2 regions of the Enterobacter huaxiensis genome follow, and region 2 is predicted to be linked to the other one. Evidence: predicted binding sites of a transcription regulator. Region 2 holds the regulator's gene; the other holds the start of a gene.

Evidence for each region. Region 2 encodes sigma-54, which starts transcription at its own class of promoters, with help from an activator protein. Its sites were predicted from a motif close to GTTGGCACANNTTTCGCTNT; they were not measured.
Region 1: a site for sigma-54 is predicted at 1,779-1,798, ahead of glnK (P-II family nitrogen regulator). Genes of this name have one in related genera too.

Annotation. Positions count from the first base shown of each region.
Region 1 is NZ_CP043342.1:3,667,489-3,674,939, reverse strand. Features, by position in the region: gene D5067_RS17580 (SmdB family multidrug efflux ABC transporter permease/ATP-binding protein) at 1-1,628, shown strand, start outside; gene glnK (P-II family nitrogen regulator) at 1,849-2,187, shown strand; gene amtB (ammonium transporter AmtB) at 2,223-3,509, shown strand; gene tesB (acyl-CoA thioesterase II) at 3,604-4,464, opposite strand; gene D5067_RS17560 (YbaY family lipoprotein) at 4,669-5,196, shown strand; gene D5067_RS17555 (MGMT family protein) at 5,230-5,541, opposite strand; RNA gene ffs (signal recognition particle sRNA small type) at 5,711-5,807, shown strand; gene D5067_RS17545 (hypothetical protein) at 6,064-6,315, shown strand; gene D5067_RS17540 (hypothetical protein) at 6,312-6,527, shown strand; gene yczR (MocR-like transcription factor YczR) at 6,589-7,451, opposite strand, start outside.
Region 2 is NZ_CP043342.1:534,899-542,349, reverse strand. Features, by position in the region: gene D5067_RS02635 (calcium/sodium antiporter) at 1-671, shown strand, start outside; gene kdsD (arabinose-5-phosphate isomerase KdsD) at 685-1,671, shown strand; gene kdsC (3-deoxy-manno-octulosonate-8-phosphatase KdsC) at 1,686-2,252, shown strand; gene lptC (LPS export ABC transporter periplasmic protein LptC) at 2,249-2,824, shown strand; gene lptA (lipopolysaccharide ABC transporter substrate-binding protein LptA) at 2,793-3,347, shown strand; gene lptB (LPS export ABC transporter ATP-binding protein) at 3,354-4,079, shown strand; gene rpoN (RNA polymerase factor sigma-54) at 4,127-5,560, shown strand; gene hpf (ribosome hibernation promoting factor) at 5,583-5,870, shown strand; gene ptsN (PTS IIA-like nitrogen regulatory protein PtsN) at 5,953-6,444, shown strand; gene rapZ (RNase adapter RapZ) at 6,490-7,344, shown strand; gene npr (PTS phosphocarrier protein NPr) at 7,341-7,451, shown strand, end outside.

The sequences.
Region 1 (7,451 bases), 1.8 Mb from region 2:
ATATGGTGGCGAAAAGCTATCTGCCCCTGGGGCTGGTGGCCGGGCTAGGCGTGGCGTACGTGGGGCTGCAGCTGACGGCAGCGGGGCTGCACTATGCGCAGTCGCTGCTCTTTAACCGCGCGGCGGTTGGGGTCGTACAGCAGCTGCGTACCGATGTTATGGATGCAGCACTTCGCCAGCCGCTGAGTGAATTCGACACCCAGCCGGTCGGGCAGGTGATTTCACGCGTCACTAACGACACCGAGGTGATCCGCGATCTGTACGTGACCGTCGTGGCGACCGTGCTTCGCAGCGCGGCGCTGGTTGGCGCAATGCTGGTGGCGATGTTCAGCCTTGACTGGCGCATGGCGCTGGTGGCGATCGCCATTTTCCCGGCAGTGCTGATTGTGATGATCATTTATCAGCGCTACAGCACGCCAATAGTTCGCCGGGTGCGCGCCTATCTGGCCGATATTAACGATGGCTTCAACGAAGTGATCAACGGCATGAGCGTCATCCAGCAGTTCCGCCAGCAGGCGCGCTTTGGCGAGCGGATGGGGGAAGCGAGCCGTTCGCACTATATGGCGCGTATGCAGACGCTGCGCCTCGACGGTTTCCTGCTGCGCCCGCTGCTGAGTCTTTTCTCGGCGCTGGTGCTCTGCGGCCTGCTGATGATGTTCGGCCTGACAACCCGCGGGACTATTGAGGTTGGGGTGCTTTACGCCTTTATCAGCTACCTTGGGCGCCTTAATGAGCCCCTCATTGAACTCACTACCCAGCAATCCATGCTGCAGCAGGCGGTGGTTGCCGGGGAGCGCGTCTTTGAGCTGATGGACAGGCCGCGTCAGACCTACGGAAACGACGACCGCCCGCTGCAAAGCGGCGCGATTGCGTTTGATAACGTCTCGTTTGCCTATCGTGACGATCGCCTTGTGCTGCAGGACATCAATCTGGATATTCCCTCTCGCGGATTTGTCGCGCTGGTGGGGCATACCGGAAGCGGTAAAAGTACCCTCGCCAGCCTGCTAATGGGCTATTACCCGTTAACCCAGGGGGAGATCCGTCTGGACGGGCGTCCTCTGGAATCCCTTAGCCACGATGTGTTGCGTAAAGGCGTCGCGATGGTGCAGCAGGACCCGGTCGTGCTGGCCGATACCTTTTACGCCAACGTCACGCTGGGGCGGCCTTTTACCCAGGATCGGGTCTGGGACGTGCTGGAGAAAGTTCAGCTGGCCGATCTGGCGCGTGGGCTAAGCGACGGTATTAACACGAAGCTCGGCGAACAGGGCAATAACCTCTCCGTCGGGCAAAAGCAGCTTTTGGCGCTGGCGCGCGTGCTGATCGAAACGCCGCAGGTGCTGATTCTGGATGAAGCGACGGCCAGTATAGACTCCGGCACCGAGCAGGCCATTCAGCAGGCGCTGGCCGCCGTCCGTGACCACACGACGCTGGTCGTCATTGCCCACCGTCTCTCAACCATCGTCGAGGCGGATACCATTCTGGTGCTGCATCGCGGCCAGGCCGTTGAACGCGGCACGCACCGGCAGCTGCTTGAGGCTAAAGGGCGCTACTGGCAGATGTACCAGCTTCAGCTGGCTGGCGAAGAGCTGGCTGCCAGCGCGCGGGAAGAAGAGTCGCTTAGCGCCTGATGCACCAAAAACAGGCAACGCGCTGACAGCCTCAGCTGTTGGTGCAAAATGGAAACGCACCCTGCACCGTCATGGTGCGTTTTTTTTCGCCACAACGTGAGAGCGCGCTATTTCAGGCACGTTACGCCGCGTTTCCCCTCTGTTTTCAATTCTGGCACACCCCTTGCAATATCTTTCGTGTTAGCTGCGGCCATTACCGAATTCTGACTGGAGGGGATTTATGAAGCTGGTTACGGTTGTAATCAAACCATTCAAACTCGAAGACGTGCGTGAAGCGTTGTCTTCCATGGGTATTCAGGGACTGACTGTCACCGAAGTGAAAGGCTTTGGTCGTCAGAAGGGTCATGCCGAGCTTTATCGCGGGGCGGAATACAGCGTTAACTTCCTGCCAAAAGTAAAAATTGATGTGGCCATTGCGGACGATCAGCTCGATGAAGTCATCGATATCATCAGCAAAGCGGCCTACACCGGCAAAATTGGCGACGGCAAAATTTTCGTTGCTGAACTGCAGCGCGTCATTCGCATCCGTACAGGCGAATCTGACGAAGCGGCACTGTAAATAACGCCTGGCACACAGTGATAGGGATCGAGAAAATGAAGATAGCAACACTCAAAACGGGTCTGGGGTCGCTGGCACTGCTGCCGGGCCTGGCATTGGCTGCGCCTGCGGTGGCAGACAAAGCCGATAACGCTTTTATGATGATCTGCACCGCGCTGGTGCTGTTCATGACTATTCCGGGCATTGCGCTGTTCTATGGCGGCCTGATCCGCGGCAAAAACGTTCTCTCCATGCTGACGCAGGTTGCCGTGACGTTCGCACTGGTCTGCGTGCTGTGGGTTGTCTACGGCTACTCGCTGGCCTTCGGTGAAGGTAACGCCTTCTTCGGCAGCTTTAACTGGGCAATGCTAAAGAATATTGAGCTGACCGCGCTGATGGGCAGTTTTTATCAGTACATCCACGTTGCGTTCCAGGGCTCGTTCGCCTGTATCACCGTAGGGCTGATTGTCGGCGCGCTGGCGGAACGTATTCGCTTCTCTGCCGTCCTGATCTTCGTCGTGGTCTGGCTGACGCTCTCCTATGTGCCGATTGCGCATATGGTCTGGGGCGGCGGTCTGCTGGCGTCTCATGGTGCGATGGACTTTGCAGGCGGTACCGTTGTTCACATCAACGCCGCTGTAGCAGGTCTCGTGGGGGCATACCTGATTGGCAAACGCGTGGGCTTCGGTAAGGAAGCATTCAAACCGCACAACCTGCCGATGGTGTTCACCGGTACAGCCATCCTTTACTTTGGCTGGTTCGGCTTCAACGCCGGTTCAGCAAGTGCAGCGAACGAAATCGCAGCGCTGGCCTTCGTGAACACGGTTGTTGCCACGGCGGGCGCGATTCTCTCCTGGGTCTTCGGCGAGTGGGCCGTACGCGGTAAACCGTCTCTGCTGGGCGCCTGTTCTGGTGCGATTGCTGGACTGGTCGGTATCACCCCGGCGTGTGGCTACGTTGGCGTCGGCGGCGCGCTGCTGGTTGGCATCGTGGCGGGTCTGGCCGGGCTGTGGGGCGTGACGGCGCTGAAGCGCGTTCTGCGCGTTGATGACCCTTGTGACGTGTTCGGCGTACACGGCGTGTGCGGCATCGTCGGCTGTATCATGACCGGTATCTTTGCCGCGAAATCTCTGGGTGGCGTAGGTTATGCAGAAGGCGTAACGATGGTTCACCAGGTGCTGGTACAGCTGGAAAGTATCGCGATTACCGTCGTCTGGTCTGGCGTGGTTGCGTTTATCGGCTACAAGCTGGCGGACATGACGGTGGGTCTGCGCGTACCGGAAGAGCAGGAGCGCGAAGGTCTGGACGTCAACAGCCACGGCGAGAATGCGTATAACGCCTAATAAACAGCAAAACGGCAACTTCGTTGCCGTTTTTAGTATGTATTCCCTCTCCCCGTGGGAGAGGGTCAGGGTGAGGGCATCAGGCCGCACAACATCACCCTCTGTTACGCATCACCCCTTCCTGCACCGTAGAAGCCACCAGCACGCCGTCCTGCGTATAAAACTCCCCACGCACAAACCCGCGAGCGCTCGACGCTGACGTACTCTCCACGCTGTAGAGCAGCCATTCATTCATATCAAACGGACGGTGGAACCACATGGAGTGGTCAATGGTTGCGACCTGCATCCCTTTCTCCAGGAACCCAACGCCGTGCGGCTGTAGCGCAACCGGCAGGAAGTTGAAATCAGACGCGTAGCCCAGCAGGTACTGATGTACGCGAAGATCTTCCGGCACGGCGCCATTGGCTCGCATCCAGACCTGACGCCTGGGTTCAGCGGTGTGGCCTTTCATCGGGTTATGGAATTCGACAGGACGAATCTCCAGCGGTTTGTCACACAGAAATTTCTCTTTCACCTGAGGGGGCAGCAGATGCGCCAGCGCCCGGGCAATCTCCGTTTCAGATTTCAAATCGTCCGGAGCGGGAGCGGGCGGCATCGTTTTTTGATGTTCGTAGCCCGGCTCCGGCGCCTGGAATGAGGCGGTCATGTAAAAGATCGGCTTGCCATGCTGAATGGCCGCCACGCGGCGTGCGCTGAAGCTGTTGCCGTCGCGTAAAACTTCAACGTCGTACACGATAGGTTTTGCGCTGTCGCCAGGGCGTAAGAAATAGCTGTGAAATGAGTGCACCAGACGGTCTGCAGGGACGGTTTCCTTCGCGGCATACAGCGCCTGTCCCACGACCTGTCCCCCGAAAACCTGGCGTAAGCCGAGATCTTCGCTCTGTCCACGGAAGAGTCCTTCCTCAATTTTTTCCAGGTTCAGTAATGTCAGCAGATTGTTCAGTGCCTGACTCATAGTCGTCCTCAATAAAACGCCGTGGCGATAGATAGGCTGAGTATAACGCAGAAATGAAAGTGGTCCGATGGGTAGATTAGTCTGAATATCGGGACGAAATTAGGCATTAATCAGTGATTTGTGCCACACTTGTTTACGTTATGTGAATGAAACGACATCGGATGGGATCGATCCCGCTGGTGCATTGATGATAAGGAGACTTCAATGAAACTCGTGCCAATGCTAAGTGGTGTAGCTATTGCGGTGGCGTTGTCCGCCTGTGCCGGTAAGAGCGCGCAGGTTCCGGTGCCCACTGCAGATGCGAATGGAATAAACACACTTTCACAGCAGTCCATTCAGCAGCCAAATGTTTCCGGTACTATCTGGATTAAGCAGAAAGTCGCCTTACCGCCAGACGCGGTATTAACCGTAACGCTGTCTGATGCGTCCCTGGCCGATGCGCCGTCGAAGGTGCTGGCGCAGCGTGCCGTTCGTACAGAGGGTAAACAGGCGCCGTTCAGCTTCGTGTTGCCGTATAACCCATCAGACGTGCAGCCCAACGCGCGTATCCTGCTGAGTGCGGCAGTAACGATCAACGACAAGCTGGTCTTTATTACCGATACCGTGCAGGAAGCGGTCAACAACGGTGGGACCAAGGTCGACCTGAACCTGGTGCCGGTGCAGCAAACAGAAGTACCTCTGTCGCCGCAGGCTAATCAGCCAGCGCTGCCTACACCGCCTACTCAGCTGTAATCTCGCCTTACGCCCTCTTCGCTGAAGAGGGCGTCAGTATCTCCAGCGATACTTCTGCAAGTCGATTTGCCCCGATCCCGATACGTGTACCCCCTCTGACAACAGTGCCTGACGCTGGCGCTGCAAATCTGGCCCGGTGAGTGAAATCGCGCCGTGGCGATTTACCACCCGATACCAGGGCAACGTACTTCCTTCCGGCAGCCGTTTCAGCACGCCGCCCACCTGGCGCGCCGCGCGAGGAGAACCCGCAAGCCGCGCAACGTCACCATAGGTGGTGACATAGCCCTCCGGGATAGAGGCCACAATTTGCCATACGCGCTGGGGAAAAGAGTCTTGTTCGTTCATTGTTATTTCGGCCGCGAAGATAATGGCATCATGTTAAACGAAGACTGCGCTGATTGCTGCGCCAGTTTGCGCAATAAACCAGCATCCAGATCTCAGCGGCTTGCAATTGCTGGGCAGCACAGGGATAATGCGGCTGCGCGTTGGTTATCAACGCTCTCAATGGGGGCTCTGTTGGTTCTCCCGCAACGCTACTCTGTTCACCAGGTCAGGTCCGGAAGGAAGCAGCCAGGGCAGACGACGTGTGTGCCGGGATGTAGCTGGCAGGGCCCCCACCCATTTCTGCCCCCTTCACATCCTCAGCGTACTACCAGCTAAAATAACCTTATTAAAAAAAGGCCTTTTCTCGCGCGTGTAATATATCTTTCATTCACTTGAAATATTATTGTCATAAACCTGTAATAATAGACTGTCATTTTATTATTGGGCGTCTTTTTTCTGTCATAAGCAAAAAATATATATCTGGATTAGCAAGATAACTTCGTGTATTAAATAAAGAACTTATTCCGAAGGGAAGTGATAATCATGGCCACTGCGGTACTAAACGTTAAAATTGATGAAGCGCTTAAAGAAAGACTTCGCCACTATGCCGAAGTGAATAATGAGAATTTAAGCGTGACCACAGAGAAACTGCTGCTGCTGGCATTTGAAGCAGTAGAAGAGGCGGGAGTATCGGAAGAGGATATCGATAATCAGCATACGGAAGAAGAGAGCGTATCTCCATTTACTCCTAAAGAAATCAAAGCATTACGTAAAATTCTGAAGAAGAGAAAATGAAACAACAACCGTCAACTGCCTGTGACTACAAAGAAGCCTGCGATTTGTTGCGTTCAGGCTACGTGAAGCATGTACGTCTCGGCTGGAATGTAGGAAGTGATGAGTTCTTTCGTATTGCATCTGACTGGTGTGATACCGGTGCAAAAATAAAGAAAGAAGGCGAAATGTTTGTTATTTCACTGAAAGGTTTCCCTATTCCTCCTCAGCACTGAATCCTCCCTCATGAAAACTGCTGACTGCACGCGTTACAGTCAGCAGTTTTTATTATGTGAATTATACCAGGCTTCGTTTAATTGCCGGTGGGCTTTTATTCAGCGCCAGCCAAAGCGGTTTAATTCTTATCAGCGCCTCTTCAAGTTGAGCCGGGTCGAGCGAGAAGGGCATGCGCAGGTAGCGGTCGAACGCACCGGACAGCCCAAACCGCGTGCCGGTCCCCAGATTAATCCCCAGCGTTTCGGCTCGTGCCGCCAGCTGCGTCGCCAGCATTCCGGGCAGCTCTATCCACCAGGAAAGCCCACCTTCAGCCTCATGAAATGTCCATTCCGGGAAGTGCGTTTGCAAGAGCCTGCTGCAACGGTTGCGGCGTTCCTTCAGCATTTTCCTCCGGGCGGGCAGGAACGTATCGCTGTTTTCAATAAGCCACTGTGTCGCCAGCTGTTCCAGCATGGGCGATCCCAAATCAAGAGTATCTCGCGTCTGGGTCAGCGTTGCGATGGTGCGCGAGGAGGCGCGGATCCACCCAAGACGGAGCCCGCCCCAGAAGCTTTTCCCGGCGGAGCCGAGCGTTATCACGTTTGCCTGCGGGTTAAACGAGGCCAGCGGCGGGGGCGGCGGGGCGTCAAACCACAAATCCACCATCGTTTCATCGACAACCAGCGTGGTGCGGGTCTGCGCTGCGATGTCGGTTATGGACTGACGGGTTGCGCGGTCCATACAGCGCCCTGTTGGGTTATGAAAATCCGGCATCAGGTAGGCCAGGCGCGGCGCCGTCTGGGCAAGGGTTGCAGCAAAGCCATCCGTATCCCAGCCTTTTTCCGGTAACGACACGCCCACGGGCCGACATTGCGCCCCCTGAATGGCGGCTATCGCCAGTGGATAGGTGGGATGGTCAACCACCACGCGATCCCCCGGGCCGG
Region 2 (7,451 bases):
GTGAATTGCCGCTAATGTTAATTGTAAGCCTGCTGGCAGGCTACGTGCTTTATGATGGCGTGTTGAGCTATGACGATGGCATTTTCCTGCTCGCGCTCGCCGGGATCTGGCTGCTGTATAGTGTTAAAATCGCCCGCCAGGCTGAAAAACAGGGTAATGACAGCCTGACACGTGAGCAGGTCGCCGAACTCCCGCGCGAAGGGACGTTGCCCGTAGCGCTGCTGTGGCTTGGTATCGCACTCATCATCATGCCGATGGCTACCCGCATGGTGGTCGATAACGCAACGGTGCTGGCGAACTATTTCGCCATGAGCGAACTGACGATAGGTTTGACGGTCATTGCCATCGGCACCAGCCTGCCAGAGCTGGCCACGGCCATCGCGGGCGCGCGTAAAGGTGAAGACGATATTGCGATTGGCAATATCATCGGCTCCAACATTTTTAATATCGCCATCGTAATGGGCCTTCCCGCCCTGATTTCACCGGGGGCGTTTAACCCCATGGCATTTACGCGCGATTACGGAGTGATGCTGCTGGTCAGCGTTATTTTCGCCCTGCTCTGCTGGCGGCGGAAACGTCAGATTGGCAAAGGCGCAGGCGCGCTGCTGACAGGTGGATTTATCGTATGGATGGCGATGCTGTACTGGCTTTCGCCTCTTCTCTCTGGGTAAATGGAAAAGCATTATGTCGCAAATAGAATTGCAGCCGGGTTTTGACTTTCAGAAAGCAGGCAAAGCCGTACTGGAGATTGAACGTGAAGGTCTGGCGCAGTTAGATCAGTATATTAATCAGGATTTTAATCTGGCATGTGAGAAACTGTTCCACTGTGCCGGTAAAGTCGTGGTGATGGGGATGGGCAAATCCGGCCACATCGGGCGCAAAATGGCGGCAACCTTTGCCAGCACGGGAACGTCATCGTTCTTCGTTCACCCAGGTGAAGCCGCACACGGCGATCTGGGCATGGTTACCCCACATGATGTCGTTATCGCGCTGTCGAACTCCGGCGAGTCCAATGAGATCCTGGCGCTGATCCCGGTACTGAAGCGGCTCCAGGTGCCCCTGATTTGCATGACCAGCCGCCCGGAAAGCAGTATGGGCCGCGCGGCCGATATTCATCTGTGCGTGAAGGTGCCTAAAGAGGCGTGTCCGCTTGGCCTTGCCCCCACCTCCAGCACGACGGCGGCGCTCGTGATGGGCGATGCCCTCGCGGTCGCGCTGCTCGAGGCCCGGGGTTTTACTCCTGAAGATTTCGCGCTCTCTCACCCTGGCGGTGCGTTAGGACGCAAGCTGCTGCTTCGGGTTAACGATATTATGCACACCGGGGATGAGATCCCTCGCGTCGCTAAAGGGGCTTCCCTGCGCGATGCTTTGCTGGAAATTACCCGTAAAAATCTGGGCATGACGGTGATCTGTGATGACCAGATGAAGATTGAAGGTGTTTTTACTGACGGTGACTTACGTCGGGTGTTCGATATGGGCGTAGATGTCCGCACGCTGGGCATCGCGGATGTGATGACGCCGGGCGGGATCCGCGTGCGTTCGGGCATCCTCGCGGTGGATGTGCTGAACCTGATGCAGTCCCGTCATATCACCGCAGTGATGGTTGCCGATGGCGACCAACTGCTGGGTGTGGTACATATGCATGATCTTCTGCGCGCAGGCGTAGTGTAATGAAGGATAAGACAATGAGTAATGCGGGTGCATCCCTTGCAACCTGTTATGGCCCGGTAAGCACCAGCATGATGGCAAAGGCGGAAAACATCCGTCTGTTGATCCTCGATGTGGATGGCGTGCTCTCCGATGGCCTGATTTACATGGGCAATAACGGCGAAGAGCTGAAAGCATTTAACGTGCGCGACGGATACGGTATTCGCTGCGCGCTCACGTCCGGCATTGAAGTTGCTATCATCACCGGCCGGAAAGCTAAACTATTAGAAGACCGCTGCGAAACGCTGGGCATTACCCATCTGTATCAGGGGCAATCCGACAAGATGGTTGCTTTTAACGACCTGCTGGGAAAACTGGCTGTCGCACCTGAGAACGTGGCCTATGTTGGGGATGATTTGATCGACTGGCCAGTGATGGCTGAAGTGGGTCTGAGCATAGCCGTTGCCGATGCGCATCCGTTGCTGATCCCGCGCGCTGACTACGTCACCCATATCAACGGGGGGCGCGGAGCGGTCCGTGAAGTCTGCGATCTGCTTTTGCTGGCGCAGGGCAAGCTTGATGAGGCCAAAGGGCAATCGATATGAGTAAAACCAGACGCTGGGTTATCATTCTGCTGACGCTTGTCGCGCTAATACTGATTGGCGTGAACCTTGCGGACCGTGACGATCCGCAAACAGAAACGGTCAATACCGGCGAGCCAACCTACAAAAGCGATCACAGTGACACGGTGGTGTATAGCCCGGAAGGCGCCCTGAACTATCGCCTGATTGCCCAGCATGTCGAATATTTTTCAGATGACGGCATCTCGTGGTTTACCCAACCGTTGATGACCACATTTGATACGAACAAAGTCCCGACGTGGTCGATCAAATCTGACCGGGCAAAACTGACGAATGACCGTATGCTTTATCTGTATGGCCACGTTGAAGTCAACGCCCTGACCGCAGACTCTCAACTGCGCAAAATCACGACGGATAATGCCCAGATAAACCTGGTCACCCAGGATGTCACGTCGCAGGATCTGGTCACACTGTATGGCACAACATTTAATTCCAGCGGTCTGAGAATGCGCGGGAACTTACGCAGCAAAAACGCCGAGCTGATTGAAAAGGTTAGAACCTCCTATGAAATTCAAAACAAACAAACTCAGCCTTAAAGCTATTATCGCCAGCGCACTGTTGGCAGCCAGTCTTCCCGCGCTTGCTGTCACTGGCGATACTGAGCAGCCGATTCACATTGAATCCGATACGCAGTCTCTGGACATGCAGGGTAACGTCGTCACCTTTACCGGCAACGTCGTGATGACCCAGGGCACGATCAAAATCAATGCCGACAAAGTGGTCGTTACCCGTCCGGGTGGCGAACAGGGCAAAGAGATTATCGATGGCTATGGCAACCCGGCCACGTTTTACCAGATGCAGGACAACGGCAAACCGGTTAAAGGCCGGGCGTCGCATATGCATTACGAGCTGGCAAAAGATCTGGTCATCCTGACAGGCAACGCCTATCTGGAACAGCTGGACAGCAATATCACCGGCGACAAGATCACCTATCTGGTGAAAGAGCAGAAAATGCAGGCCTCCAGCGAGAAAGGCAGACGCGTGACTACCGTGCTTGTTCCGTCGCAGCTGCAGGATAAAGGCAAAGGCCAGGCTCCGGCACAAAAGAAGAGTAACTAATTCGTTATGGCAACATTAACTGCAAAAAACCTCGCGAAAGCGTATAAGGGCCGTCGCGTCGTCGAAGACGTCAGTTTGACTGTCAACTCCGGTGAAATTGTCGGTTTGCTTGGCCCTAACGGTGCGGGTAAAACCACCACCTTCTATATGGTGGTGGGTATAGTGCCACGCGATGCAGGCAACATTATCATTGATGATGAAGACATCAGCCTGCTGCCGCTGCATGCCCGCGCGCGTCGTGGTATCGGCTATCTGCCTCAGGAAGCGTCAATCTTCCGTCGCCTGAGCGTCTACGATAACCTGATGGCCGTTCTGCAGATCCGTGACGATCTGACTAACGAACAGCGCCACGATCGTGCCAACGAGCTGATGGAAGAGTTTCATATCGAACACCTGCGCGACAGCCTCGGGCAGGCGCTGTCCGGGGGGGAACGTCGCCGCGTGGAAATTGCACGCGCGCTGGCAGCAAACCCGAAATTCATCCTGCTGGATGAACCCTTCGCGGGCGTTGACCCCATCTCCGTTATCGACATCAAACGTATTATCGAGCACCTTCGTGACAGCGGGCTTGGCGTACTGATCACCGACCACAACGTCCGTGAAACGCTGGCCGTCTGTGAACGTGCTTATATCGTGAGCCAGGGCCATCTGATCGCCCACGGAACACCGCAAGAGATCCTCGAAGATGAGCATGTTAAGCGCGTGTACCTTGGGGAAGACTTCAGACTCTGATAGGGTAGAGGTAACATAACGCCGGACCGGAGAAAAATGCTCTGAACATGAAGCAAGGTTTGCAATTAAGGCTCAGCCAACAACTGGCAATGACGCCGCAGCTACAGCAGGCGATCCGTCTGCTGCAGCTGTCCACGTTAGAACTCCAGCAGGAGCTCCAGCAGGCGCTGGACAGTAATCCCCTGCTGGAGCAAACCGATCTTCATGACGAGGTAGATACCCAGGAAACACAAGACACTGAAACGCTCGACTCCGTTGATGCACTCGAACAAAAAGAGATGCCGGATGAGCTTCCGCTTGATGCCAGCTGGGATGAAATCTACACCGCCGGGACCCCTTCCGGCACGCGTGCAGACTACCAGGACGACGAGCTGCCGGTCTATCAGGGAGAAACCACCCAGTCGCTGCAGGATTACCTGATGTGGCAGGTTGAACTGACTCCCTTCTCCGATACCGATCGCGCTATTGCGACCTCCATTGTCGATGCCGTGGATGACACCGGCTATCTGACCGTCACGCTGGACGACATTCTGGAAAGCATCGGCAACGATGAGATCGAACTCGAAGAGATCGAGGCCGTGCTGAAGCGCATTCAGCGTTTCGACCCGGTCGGCGTGGCCGCAAAAGATCTCCGCGACTGCCTGCTGATCCAGCTGTCTCAGTTTGCCAAAGAGACGCCGTGGATTGACGAAGCCCGCGTGATCATCAGCAGCCATCTCGATCTGCTCGCAAACCACGATTTTCGCACCCTGATGCGCGTCACGCGCCTGAAGGAAGAGGTGCTGAAAGAAGCGGTTAACCTGATCCAATCCCTCGATCCGCGCCCCGGCCAGTCGATCCAGACCGGCGAACCCGAATATGTGATCCCCGATGTGCTGGTGCGAAAACATAACGACCGCTGGGTCGTAGAGCTGAATTCTGACAGCATCCCTCGCCTGCAAATCAACCAGCAGTATGCCTCCATGTGCACCAGCGCGCGTAATGACGCCGACAATCAGTACATTCGCAGCAATCTGCAGGAAGCACGCTGGTTGATCAAAAGTCTGGAGAGCCGAAATGATACGCTGCTGCGCGTAAGCCGCTGTATTGTCGAGCAGCAGCAGGCTTTCTTTGAGCAGGGCGAAGAGTTTATGAAACCGATGGTACTGGCGGATATCGCCCAGGCCGTCGAGATGCACGAATCAACCATTTCTCGCGTGACCACGCAGAAGTATCTGCACAGTCCGCGCGGTATTTTTGAGCTTAAGTATTTCTTCTCAAGCCATGTGAGTACCGAGGGCGGAGGCGAAGCCTCGTCGACGGCAATCCGTGCGCTGGTGAAGAAGTTGATCGCCGCGGAAAACCCCGCGAAGCCACTGAGTGACAGTAAGTTAACCACCATGCTGTCCGACCAGGGTATTATGGTGGCACGTCGTACTGTTGCGAAGTATCGAGAGTCTTTATCCATTCCGCCGTCTAACCAGCGTAAACAGCTGGTCTGACACAACCGATAAGGAAGACACTATGCAGCTCAACATCACAGGACACAATGTCGAGATCACCGAAGCATTACGCGATTTCCTGAACACGAAGTTCGCGAAGCTCGAGCAGTATTTCGAAAGGATCAATCAGGTCTATATTGTGTTGAAAGTGGAGAAAGTGACTCATATCTCGGATGCAACCCTGCACGTGAACGGGGGTGAACTCCATGCCAGTGCGGAAGGGCAAGACATGTACGCGGCTATCGACGGCTTGATTGATAAGCTTGCGCGACAGCTTAATAAACATAAAGATAAACTGAAACAACACTAATTGTCCGGGCAGTTAACGGGTGCAGGACGGCCTGTTGTAAAACACAACAGGCCATTTGTACGGTTAGCGCTTAGGTGAAATTATGATGAACAACGATTCCGCTCTTCAACTGAGCAATGTCCTGAACCAGGAATGTACCCGCAGTGGCGTTCACTGCCAGAGCAAAAAACGTGCGCTGGAGATCATCAGTGAACTGGCCGCAAAGCAGCTGGGCCTGCCGCCACAGGTAGTATTTGAAGCGATCCTGACCCGTGAAAAAATGGGCAGTACCGGCATCGGCAATGGCATTGCGATCCCGCATGGCAAACTGGAAGAGGACACCCTGCGTGCCGTCGGCGTATTTGTCCAGCTGGAAACGCCTATCGCCTTCGACGCCATTGATAACCAGCCCGTCGATCTCCTCTTCGCGCTGCTGGTGCCGGCCGACCAGACGAAAACGCATCTTCATACGCTGTCGCTGGTTGCCAAACGTCTGGCCGATAAAACCATTTGTCGTCGCCTGCGCTCAGCCCAAAGTGATGAAGAGCTATACCAGATAATCACCGAAGCAGAAGGCAATCAGGATAATGCATAATCGGGGGATGGCGTTTACATCTGTTGTCCTGAGGAGAAACGGAACATGGTGTTGATGATTGTCAGCGGCCGTTCAGGGTCGGGAAAGTCCGTGGCCCTGCGCGCGCTGGAAGATATGGGCTTTTACTGCGTAGATAACCTGCCCGTCGTGTTGTTACCCGAACTGGCACGGACGCTTGCGGACAGACAAATCTCTGCGGCGGTCAGCATTGACGTCCGTAACATGCCTGAATCACCCGAAGTGTTTGAGCAGGCAATGAGCAATCTGCCGGAGTGCTTCTCGCCGCAGCTGCTGTTCCTTGATGCTGACCGCAACACGTTGATCCGTCGCTACAGCGATACCCGACGTCTGCACCCGCTCTCCAGTAAAAATCTCTCTCTGGAAAGCGCCATCGATGAAGAGAGCGATCTGCTTGAGCCTCTGCGCTCCCGTGCCGATCTGATTGTCGACACCTCAGAAATGTCCGTGCACGAGCTGGCAGAAATGCTGCGTACCCGCCTGCTCGGCAAGCGTGAGCGCGAGCTGACGATGGTGTTTGAATCCTTCGGCTTTAAGCACGGCATACCTATCGATGCGGATTATGTTTTCGACGTACGCTTCCTGCCGAACCCGCACTGGGATCCCAAACTGCGTCCAATGACCGGTCTGGATAAGCCCGTGGCGGCCTTCCTCGACAGGCACACAGAAGTACACAATTTTATTTACCAGACGCGCAGCTACCTTGAGCTATGGTTACCGATGCTGGAAACAAACAATCGTAGCTACCTGACGGTGGCGATTGGCTGTACCGGCGGTAAACATCGTTCGGTCTATATTGCCGAACAGCTGGCCGACTATTTCCGCTCGCGCGGGAAGAACGTTCAGTCCCGTCATCGCACGCTGGAAAAACGTAAAACATGACCGTAAAACAGACCGTCGAAATCACCAACAAGCTGGGCATGCACGCCCGTCCGGCGATGAAGCTGTTTGAACTGATGCAGGGTTTTGATGCGGAGGTTCTGCTGCGT